DNA from 3 places in the Lysobacter sp. 22409 genome. Region 3 is predicted to be linked to each of the others. Evidence: riboswitches for the same ligand, from Rfam matches in the RefSeq annotation. Region 3 holds a riboswitch; each other region holds the start of a gene.
What was found. A riboswitch is a leader RNA that binds a small molecule or an ion and turns the genes downstream of it on or off. The one in region 3 is predicted to bind cobalamin.
Positions count from the first base shown of each region.

Region 1: it holds a riboswitch for cobalamin, as region 3 does, so the genes downstream of both, metE (5-methyltetrahydropteroyltriglutamate--homocysteine S-methyltransferase) here and btuB (TonB-dependent vitamin B12 receptor) in region 3, are expected to answer to the same signal.
Region 2: it holds a riboswitch for cobalamin, as region 3 does, so the genes downstream of both, ACTJJK_RS22020 (ribonucleoside-diphosphate reductase subunit alpha) here and btuB (TonB-dependent vitamin B12 receptor) in region 3, are expected to answer to the same signal.

Region 1 is NZ_JBQEOE010000068.1:11,855-15,106, reverse strand. Features, by position in the region: gene metE (5-methyltetrahydropteroyltriglutamate--homocysteine S-methyltransferase) at 1-1,327, opposite strand, end outside; cobalamin riboswitch at 1,533-1,739, opposite strand; gene ACTJJK_RS22055 (hypothetical protein) at 1,760-1,930, shown strand; gene ACTJJK_RS22050 (hypothetical protein) at 2,164-3,183, shown strand; gene ACTJJK_RS22045 (aldo/keto reductase) at 3,223-3,252, opposite strand, start outside.
Region 2 is NZ_JBQEOE010000068.1:3,564-6,815, reverse strand. Features, by position in the region: gene ACTJJK_RS22020 (ribonucleoside-diphosphate reductase subunit alpha) at 1-1,320, opposite strand, end outside; cobalamin riboswitch at 1,620-1,842, opposite strand; gene ACTJJK_RS22015 (DUF2339 domain-containing protein) at 1,978-3,252, shown strand, end outside.
Region 3 is NZ_JBQEOE010000012.1:14,213-17,464, forward strand. Features, by position in the region: gene btuB (TonB-dependent vitamin B12 receptor) at 45-1,898, opposite strand; cobalamin riboswitch at 2,053-2,296, opposite strand; gene ACTJJK_RS08265 (TonB-dependent receptor plug domain-containing protein) at 2,650-3,252, shown strand, end outside.

The DNA of each region.
Region 1 (3,252 bases), on a different contig from region 3:
GCCGCACTTCGGCGGTCTGCGGGAACGAGCCGATGGTGGTGGTCGGGAACAGCGGCAGGCCGAGGCGCTGCGCCTGTACCTTGGCGCGTTGCGGGTAGGGCGAGGCGCGCCGGGTCATGGCCGGTTCGACCGCGGCCAGGCGCTTGCGCACCTCGGCATTGCGCAGCAACGGCGAGGCCAGGCGCGCAGCGCGCGCGCTGGCGGCGGTGGCGAGGTCGCGGTTGGCGTCGGCGCTGCCGGTGAGGGCATCGGCGAGCAGGCGCAGTTCCTCGATCTTCTGCCGCGCATAGGCCATCCAGTGACGCAGCGGTGCGGGCAGCTTGCGTTCCAGTTCCAGGTCGGTCGGCACGTGCAACAGCGAGCACGACGGCGCCAGCCATTGCGCGCGATCGCCGGCGCGGCGGGCCAGGCTCAGCGCGGCGTCGAGATCGGCGCGCCAGATGTTGCGGCCGTCGACCACGCCGAGGCTGAGGACGCGGTCGTCCGGCAACAGCGGCAGCACGCTTTCCAACTGCTGCGGCGCGCGCACCAGGTCGACGTGCAGGCCTTGCACCGGCAGGCGGGCGGCGAGGGCGGCGTTGTCGCCGAGGCCGCCGAAGTAAGTCGTCAGCAGGCGTTGCGGCGCGTCGGCTTCGGCCAGGGCCGCATAAGCGCGGCGATAGGCGTCGCGATCGTCGTCGTCGAGGTCGAGCACCAGAGCCGGCTCATCGAGCTGGACCCAGTCGGCGCCCGCCGCCTTGAGCTTGCCGAGCAATTCGGCATAGGCCGGCAGCAGGGCATCGAGCAGCTCGCGCGGGTCGCCGCCGTCGCTGCGCTTGCCGAGCTTGAGGAAGGACACCGGGCCGAGCAGCACCGGCCGCGCCTGGATGCCGAGCGCGCGCGCCTGGGCCAGTTCCGCCAGCGGCTTGTCGCCGCGCAGGACGAAGCGCTGGTCGCGCTCGAACTGCGGGACCAGATAGTGGTAGTTGGTGTCGAACCACTTGGTCATCTCGAGCGCGTGCAGGTCGCGACGGCCGTCCTGCAGGCCGCGGGCGAGGGCGAAGTAGCCGGTCAGCGGGTTTTCGTCGTAGACCTCGCGGTACGGCGCCGGGATCGCGTCGAACAGAACGGCGGTATCGAGGACGTGGTCGTAAAGGGAGAAATCGTTGCACGGCACGACGTCGGCGCCGGCCTGCCGCGCCAGTTGCCAATGGCGTTCGCGCAGGCCGTGGGCGGTGTCGTGCAGCGCCTGGGCCGGCGTGTCGCCTTTCCAGAACGATTCGAGGGCCAGCTTGAGCTCGCGCCGCGCGCCTATGCGCGGGAAGCCGAGATGGGTGACGCTGATCATGATGATTACCTGCGATGCGTGGGCATGGCGCAGGGCAACGAAGGAGACCACGGCTGCGCCGGCCCGACGCTCGCGCGCCCGGCTTCGCCACAACCCTTGGTGTCGACCTTCGCCCCCGCGGGCGAACCGGCGCGCACGACGCGGCCCGCGCCGGGACGGGCCCGGACGCAGCGCCGACGCCTTGCGGGCCGGAGTCGGACGGAAGGCGAGCCTTCCGGTCATGGCAGGTCTTCGGGCTTGGGGCATGGAGCACGAGGCGCCTCCTACTGTCCGTCGCTTCCCGGGATCGCTCCCAGTGCCTGACGAAGTTCGTTCCCTATACCGCTGCGGGGCAGCTCCGGAATTGGACGTGGCGTCCGCACCGGATTCCCTCTAACCGCCGCCGGTGCGAACCGGTGGCGATTTGTCACATCGCTTCATCTGCATGAAGCGATGTTCACCATCACGCCGCCAAGCTACGCAGCGCGACCGGCGAAGTCAATCGCCGCGATCGCGATGCGTGGACCCGGTTTGCGATTTGTGGCCGCAGCCGGCGACGGCGCCGCGGCCGGGGTTTCCCCGGCTGCCGTTCATGCGCCGCCGACGATGATGTCGGCACGCTGACGGGCGCGAACGCCATGACCTCCTGCCGTTGAGCTTGGCGGGCCCTGGGGCTAACGTTCGTGCTGTGGCGACGATGCGCAGCGCGGGTCCAGGACGGCCCGCGCGATCCCGACTCCGATGGGTGGAACATGCTTTTCAGAAGGACGTTTGCGCTGACCTTGTGCCTGCTCGGACTGGCGGCTTGCGGGAGGGATTCCGCCGCGCCGCCGCCGGCCCGGTCCGAGCCGGTCACCATGGGCAGCCAGAACGAGTCGCCCAAGGTCGCCGCCGCGGACGCGTCGAGCGAGACCGACATCCTGCAGGGCACCTATTGGCCGCCGGCCAAGCTCGACGGCGGCGTGGCCAAGATCAGCTGCGAATACGACTACCCGCGTTTCGGCGACGGAAAACCGCTGACTGCGCTGGACTTCTTCAGCCTGGTCGACGCCTTGTCGCCGTGCCAGGCCAGCGGCGTGGTGCGCCTGCACTACCAGGGCAAGATCGGCGCCGGCTTCACCGCGCTGGTGCAGCGCGTGGCGGCGATGGCCACACGCATGGAAATCCAGACCCGCATCCTCGACATCGACTCCAGCGGCGGTCACGTCGAGGAAGCGATCCGCGCCGGCGACTCGATCGCCGAATCGGGTTGGGCGATCTGGGTGCGCGAGGATTCGGTCTGCCATAGCGCCTGCGTCTTGGTGCTGGCCGCCGGCGACACTCGCTCGATCGAAGGCAAGGTCGGCATCCACCGGCTGATGCGCGACCGCTCGACCGCGACCTCGCGCGCCGAACTCAGCCGCGAACTCAAGGCGATCAACCAGCAGGTGCGCGATTATCTGGAACGCAACGGCGTCGCCACCGGCGTCGCCGACCTGATGATGACCATCGCCAACCGCGACCTGCGCGTGTTGACGGTGGACGAGCTCAAGCAGTTCGGCCTCGACGGCACCAACGCCGCCCAGGACGACCTCGACCGCATCCGCCTGACCCGCAAGTGCGGCGAGGACTTCGTCCGCCGCCGCGAAGCCTTCCGCCGCGATTTCGACGCGCAGTGCATGGCCACCGGCAAAAACTTCGCCTCCATGCCGGAATGCGCAAAAGCCTTGCAGGAACAGTTCGGCTTCCCGGACGAGACCTGCCCCTCCGACAGTCCGGCCGATCTGTACGCCCGCGACCTGCGGCGCCTGCCGCTGCCGGACGACGCAGGCGCCGATGCCGACGCGCCGGCCACTGCGGGCGCGTCGAAGAAGCGTTCCAACAAGAGCGCCGAATAGCCGTCGTGCGCGCCGCGCGAGCTCGACCCCGCCGGGCGCTCACCAGCGGCGTTCGACCCGCGCGCCGCC
Region 2 (3,252 bases), on a different contig from region 3:
GTTCATCCAGCCGTTGCCGGTCTGCGCCAGGGTGCGCATCATCCGGCCGTAGATGTCGCGCGCCTTGACCTTCTTGGTCGCCAGGCCGGCCGCTTCGGCGGCGTGATAGGCGCGGTCGAAGGCTTCGCCCCACAGGTCGGTCAGCTGCGGCACCTTGGACGGATCGAACAGCGACCAGTCGGCGTCGGCCTCGACGCGGCGCATGAATTCGTCGGGAATCCAGTTGGCGAGGTTGAGGTTGTGGGTGCGGCGCGCTTCGTCGCCGGTGTTGTCGCGCAGTTCGAGGAACTCCTCGACGTCGGCGTGCCACGGCTCCAGGTAGACGCAGGCCGCGCCCTTGCGCTTGCCGCCCTGGTTGACCGCGGCGACCGAGGCGTCGAGGGTCTTGAGCCACGGCACGATGCCGTTGCTGAGGCCGTTGGTCGAGCGGATCAGCGAACCGCGCGAACGGATGCGGGTGTAGCTCAGGCCGATGCCGCCGCTGAACTTGCTGAGCTTGGCCACGTCCATGTAGCGCTTGTAGATCGCTTCCAGCGAGTCGTCGGGCGAATCGAGCAGGAAGCAGCTCGACAACTGCTCGTGGGTGGTGCCGGCGTTGAACAGGGTCGGCGAGCTCGGGATGTAGTCGAGCTGGGCCATGCGCCGGTACAGGGCGAGTGCGTCGCCGACGTCTTCGCTCAGCGCGCAGGCGATGCGCAGGAAGAATTGCTGCGGGGTCTCGATGACGGTGCGCGCGGTCGGATGGCGCAGCAGGTAGCGGTCGTACAGGGTGCGCAGGCCGAAGTAGTCGAACTTGGCGTCGAGGTTGCGGTCGATCGCGTCGTTGAGCTTGCGCGCATTGGCCTGGACGAAGTCGAGCAGGCGCTGGTTGATCAGGCCCAGGTCGAAGCCGCGCTGGACCGACTGCGAGAACGCATGGATCTCGATGCCGGCGACTTCCTTCTCGATCACGCCGGCGAGCAGGCGCGCGGCGAGGCGGCCGTATTCGGGTTCTTCGGCGGTCAGCAGGGCGGCGGTGCGGATCGACAGTTCGTCGAGCTCGCGCGTGGTCGCGCCGTCGTACAGGCCGGAGATGGTGCGGGTGGCCACGCGCATCGGGTCGACGGCGTACAGGTTCTCGCCGCTGCGGGTCACCGCGCGCACGATCTTGTTCAGGTCGACCGGCTCGCGGCGGCCGTTGCGCTTGGTCACGCTCATGGTCAGGTTGGCCGCGGGCGGGGTCAGCGCGAAGCCGGTATCGGCTTGCGGGTCGCGGGCGGGTTTGGCGGCAGTGTCGGCGGCGGGGGCGGCGGCGGACGATTCGGGTGCGAGCGTGGTCATGGCGTAACTCCGGGGCGTGGGTGCACGGGTCGCCGACCTTCCCGCGAAGGGCGACGCGCGGAGAACGCGGACGCGCCAGCGACGACCGGCCGCGCAGCGGCGTCGTCGATGGCACGGCCGTGCCCCCGCGGGCGCGGAACTCGGGAGCTTGCAGGCGAGGTGTCGCGCGGCCCGAGACGGGCGCATCCCGCGTCGGCGCGCGTGGCGGCGCCGCAACGGAACGAGCACGACGGCGGAGCCATCGTGCTGCGACACCGGCCGTCTTCCCCCGAAGACTCCTGGGCCGGTACCGCGCGGTGTGCAACGCGCGGCTGTCGGCAGGTCTTCGGGCTCGGGACACGACGACTCGCGTCTCCTACTGGCTACCGCTTCCCAGACGCGAGGCGCGTCCAGTGCTTGGTAGCGTTCGTTTCCCATACCGCTGCGGGGCAGCGCCGGCTTTGGACGCCGCGCTGGCTGCGTCCTTACCGGCTTCCCTATTGAGCCAATCTCGCGATCGGCACCGACGGGCACAACATAGTGTGGTTTATCGATTCCGTCAACGCGATATGTGGTGAACAAGCTGTGTATAGAATGCGTGAAGCCTTGTCCTTCAAGGCTTGCGGCTTGGTGTAACGTTCGTGACCAAGCGCACGATGCACGGAACAGGGACGGGTGATGGAAGCACTGATCGTTTTAGTGGCACTAGGGTTGTTGCTGGTGCCGATCCTGCTCGTGGTGGCGCTGGTGCAAGTCGCCGGATTGAAGTCGCGCGTGTCCGAGCTCGAGCGTCGCGTGGCGCAGCAGGCCGAGTCGTTGAGCGCTGCGAGATCCGCCCACCGCGGGGACGAGACCCTGGCCGAGCGGATCGCGCGCGAAACGCCGCCGCCGACAGCGCAGGCGGTCCGTCCGCCGCGGCCCGTCGTTTCCGCGGCCGCTCCTCCCACGACCGCGCCACCGCATACCGTTCCGCCGGTCTCGGCGCCGCCGCCGACCACGAGCGTGCCGCCGCCGATGCCGCAAGACGCCGCCGCCCGCCCGGTCGCCGCGCGCGTCGCGCCCGCAGCCGCGCGCGCACCCGCCGCACCGCCGCCGCCGGACGTGTTCACCGTCGCCGCGCGCTGGCTGCGGCGCTGGTTCACCGAAGGCAACGTGCCGGTCAAGGTCGGCATGCTGGTGTTGTTCGCCGGCGTCGCCGCGTTGTTGAAGTACGCGACCGACCAGGGCTGGCTGCACCTGCCGATCGAACTGCGCCTGGCCGGCGTCGCCCTGGCGGCGATGGCCGGGCTGGTGTTCGGTTGGCGCCAGCGCGAGCGCAAGCGCAGCTTCGCCCTGAGCCTGCAGGGCGGCGCCATCGGCGTGCTGCTGTTGGTGGTGTTCGCGGCGTTCAAGCTGTACCAGCTGATGCCGGCCGGCGCGGCGTTCGCGCTCAGCGTGGTGCTGGTGGCCGGCGCCGGCGTGCTGGCGGTGAAGCAGAACGCGATGGCGCTGGCGGTGTTCGCGATCCTCGCCGGCTTCCTCGCGCCGATCTGGCTGTCGACCGGTTCCGGCAACCACGTCGCGCTGTTCGGTTACTACGCCGTGCTCAATGCCGGCATCTTCGCCATCGCCTGGTGGCGACCGTGGCGCGTGCTCAACCTGCTCGGCTTCGTCTTCACCTGGGGCATCGGCACCTTGTGGGGCGTGCTTAAGTACCGCCCCGAGCACTTCTCGACCACCGAACCCTTCCTGCTGCTGTTCTTCGCCTTCTATCTGTTGATCCCCGTGCTGTATGCGCGCAAGCGTCCGGCCGGGCGTCGCGACCTCATCGACGGCTGCCTGGTGTTCGGCACGCCGCTGGTCGCGTTCTCGCTGCAGGCCGGTTTGCTCGAAGGCGAGCGCATGCCGCTGGCGTTCTGCGCGCTGGGCTTGGGCGTGTTGTACGCGGCGCTGGCCTGGTGGCTGCGTCGCGAC
Region 3 (3,252 bases):
GTTGCCGGCAAAGTCCGCGGATGCGGGCCGAGGTTGCTGATCCGTCAGCGGGAAGGCCGGTAACGCAAGGTCAACAGATAATTGCGGCCGGGCTGATTGTAGAAAGCGGCGGTTTCGTAACGGCGATCGAACACGTTGTTCGCCGCCAACTGCACGCTCCAGGCCTCGTTGAAGGCGTAGCCCAGGCGCAGATCGGTGAGCGCGTAGCCGGCCAGGCGACGCGTATTGGCCAAGTCATCATAACGATCGCCCGCGGCATAGACGCTGGCACCGAACGACCAGGCACCGTTGCCGACCGCGATGCGGCGGTCGGCATCGATGCGCGCGCTCTGCCGCGCACGCCGCGGCAGGAATTTGTCGCGGCTTGCGCTGCGGCTGTCGTTGCGCGGGTCCAGCCAGGTCGCGCTGGCGCGCAGGTCCCAGTCGGCCAGACGGGTGTCGAACGCCGCTTCCAGGCCGCGGATGCGCGCGCGATCGACGTTGCCGGGCAAGCCGATCGAGGAATCGAACGCGATCAGGTCGTCGATGTCGCTCTCGTAGGCGTTGAGCGACCATACATGCTGGCGGCGCTCGCCGTGGATGCCGCGCAGGCCGATTTCGACGCTGCGCGAGGTTTCCGGCGACAGGCCGGCATTGCCGTAACCCGGGTAGTACAACTCGTTGAAGGTCGGTGCCTTGAACGCGGTGCCGTAGCTCGCGGTCAAACGCAGCGCCTCGCTGAGGTTCCAGCCCCACAGCAGGCTGCCGGTGGTCTCGCCGCCGAACTGGCTGTCGTCGTCGCGGCGCAGGCTGGCCTGCAGCGCGTGCGCGCCGAAACTCTGCTGCCACTGGCCGAAGGCGCCGCGCAGGATGCGGGCGTCGCGGGCATAGCGGGTATTGCTGTCGATGCGGTCGCGCTGCCAGTCGAAACCGAGCGTGAGCAGGCCGCTGCCGATGCCGATGTCGCCCTGCACCGAGCCGAGCTGACGCCGGGTCTCGAAGGTGCTGGAGTACTTGCCGTTCTTGTAGGTGTCGCTGAGGTCTTCGCTGCGGCCGGCGCTGGCGCTGAGGCTGACGCGGTCGCTGGGCCGGTAGCGCAGCTTGGCGCCGGCGACCTGCTGCACGCCGTCGGCCTCGTTGTTCTGGCTGCCGTCGTACTCGTTATGGTTTTCGGTGCGGAACAAGCGCGCTTCGGCGTCCCATTGCTCGTTGAAGCGGTAGCCGCCCTGCAGGGTCAGCGAATCGTTGCGATAGCCGTCGCGGTCGGGCGAATAAGTGAAGCAACCGGCACCGCCCGGCGAGGGCTTGCCGCGGCAGGCGTTGATGCCGTCGGTGTCTTCGTGGGCCGCGTTGATCGAATACCAGCCGCGCTCGCCCTTGCCGGCGACGCCGGCGGTGGCGCGATGGGTGGCGTAGCTGCCGATCGAGGCGCTGAAGCTCGGCACGAACGCGCCCTGCGGACGCCGGGTGAAGATCTGGATGACGCCGCCGATGGCCTCGGAGCCGTACAGGCTGGAGAACGGGCCGCGCACGATTTCGACGCGTTCGATCTGTTCGACCGGAATGTCCTGCAGCGAGGCGCCGCCGCTGGTCGCCGAACCGATCTTGACCCCGTCGATCAGCACCAGCACGTGGTCGGACTCGCTGCCGCGCAGAAACAGCGACGTCGCCTTGCCCGGGCCGCCGTTATTGGCCAGCGAAGCGCCCGGCGTGCCGCGCAACAGGTCCGGCAGCGACGAGGGCTGCAGGCGTTCGATCTGGGCGCGGTCGATCACGGTTACCGCGGCGAGCGTGGCGTCCTGGGTCTGGGCGGTGCGGCTCGCGGTGACCACGACCTGGTCGAGATCGACCGCGGGCGCGGCCAGTGCGGAGGCGGCGAATGCGGAACCGGCGAATACGAAAGCGCAGCGCGCGGGGATGCGCGCAAAGCGCGGAACAGCGGAAAAACGGAACGTCACAGTCGGCTCTCCATGGCCGCGCCTCACCCGCGCGGTCTAGACCAGGTCGTGACAGGGGGATGGCGGAACGGAGAGACGGCGCGCGCGCCGATGCCCCGAGACATGGCCCTCCGCCTGTCGGTTCGCGCTCCGGGCCGGTCTCCGGGCTTGCGAGCGGAGGCGGTCCGAGATCGGACCGGGTCTCCCGTACCGCGCCTTCCCGTGTCGGAACACAGTGGCGTCGTGCGGTACGTGTACTCGCTTACCGTTGCGGGGGCAGCTCCGGATTGACCGACCTGGCGAACGCCAGAAGCGGGGACCGGATTCCCGTTTCAATCGCCGATTGTGTGTCGGCGATCACCTTGAGCGCGCGCATCTTAGCAGTCGAGCGAGGTCGGGACGCCACCGGAATTCGTGCGAGCGCGCTTGAAGTCTCTGGACCGCGGCCAGGGCGCCCCTCGCGGGAGGCCTTCGTCATCTCCGCGCAGGCGGGGATGACGACTTGGGGGAATGACGGCTTGCGGAGATGAGGGGCTTAACGGGGATGAGGGCCGGAAAGCCCCAAGCGGGCCAGGCACAGCGGCCACCGGCCCGCCCCCAGATTCCGCAAAGAGTGTGCCATTACCACTTTTCTACTACTTGCGTTAGGCAGAATTTGGCCGCTTCATTGACCGGTTGTTACGTTCGTGTTAAATCCGAATGACATCGCTGTCATCCCCATCAAGGAGTCGTCATGCCCGTCCGCCGCACCTTCGCCGGTTCACGTCACCCTCTGGCCCTCGGCCTCCTGGTAGCGCTCGCCGCGCCGGTCCACGCGCAGGACGCGCCGCAAAGCGATCCCAAGACCCTGGACCAGGTCATCGTCACCGGCACCCGCGTCAGCGACCGCACCGTCGCCGAGTCCACCGCGCCGATCGACATCATCACCCCGGAGACCCTGGAAGCCACCGGCACCGTCGAGCTGGCCACCGCACTGTCGCGCGCCCTGCCCTCGCTGAACTTCCCGCGCCCCGCCATCACCGACGGCACCGACGCGGTGCGCCCGGCGCAGCTGCGCGGCCTCGCCCCCGACCAGGTGCTGGTGCTGGTCAACGGCAAGCGCCGCCACACCACCGCCCTGATCAACCTCAACGGCAGCCAGGGCCGCGGCTCCTCGCCGGTCGACCTCAACGCCATTCCGATCGCCGCGATCGAACGCGTCGAAGTGCTGCGCGACGGCGCCTCGGCCCAGTACGGCTCCGACGCCATCGCCGGCGTCATCAACGTCGTCCTTAAAGGAAGCGGCGAAGGCGGCAGCATCGCCGCGCGCTACGGCCAGTACAGCGCCGGCGACGGC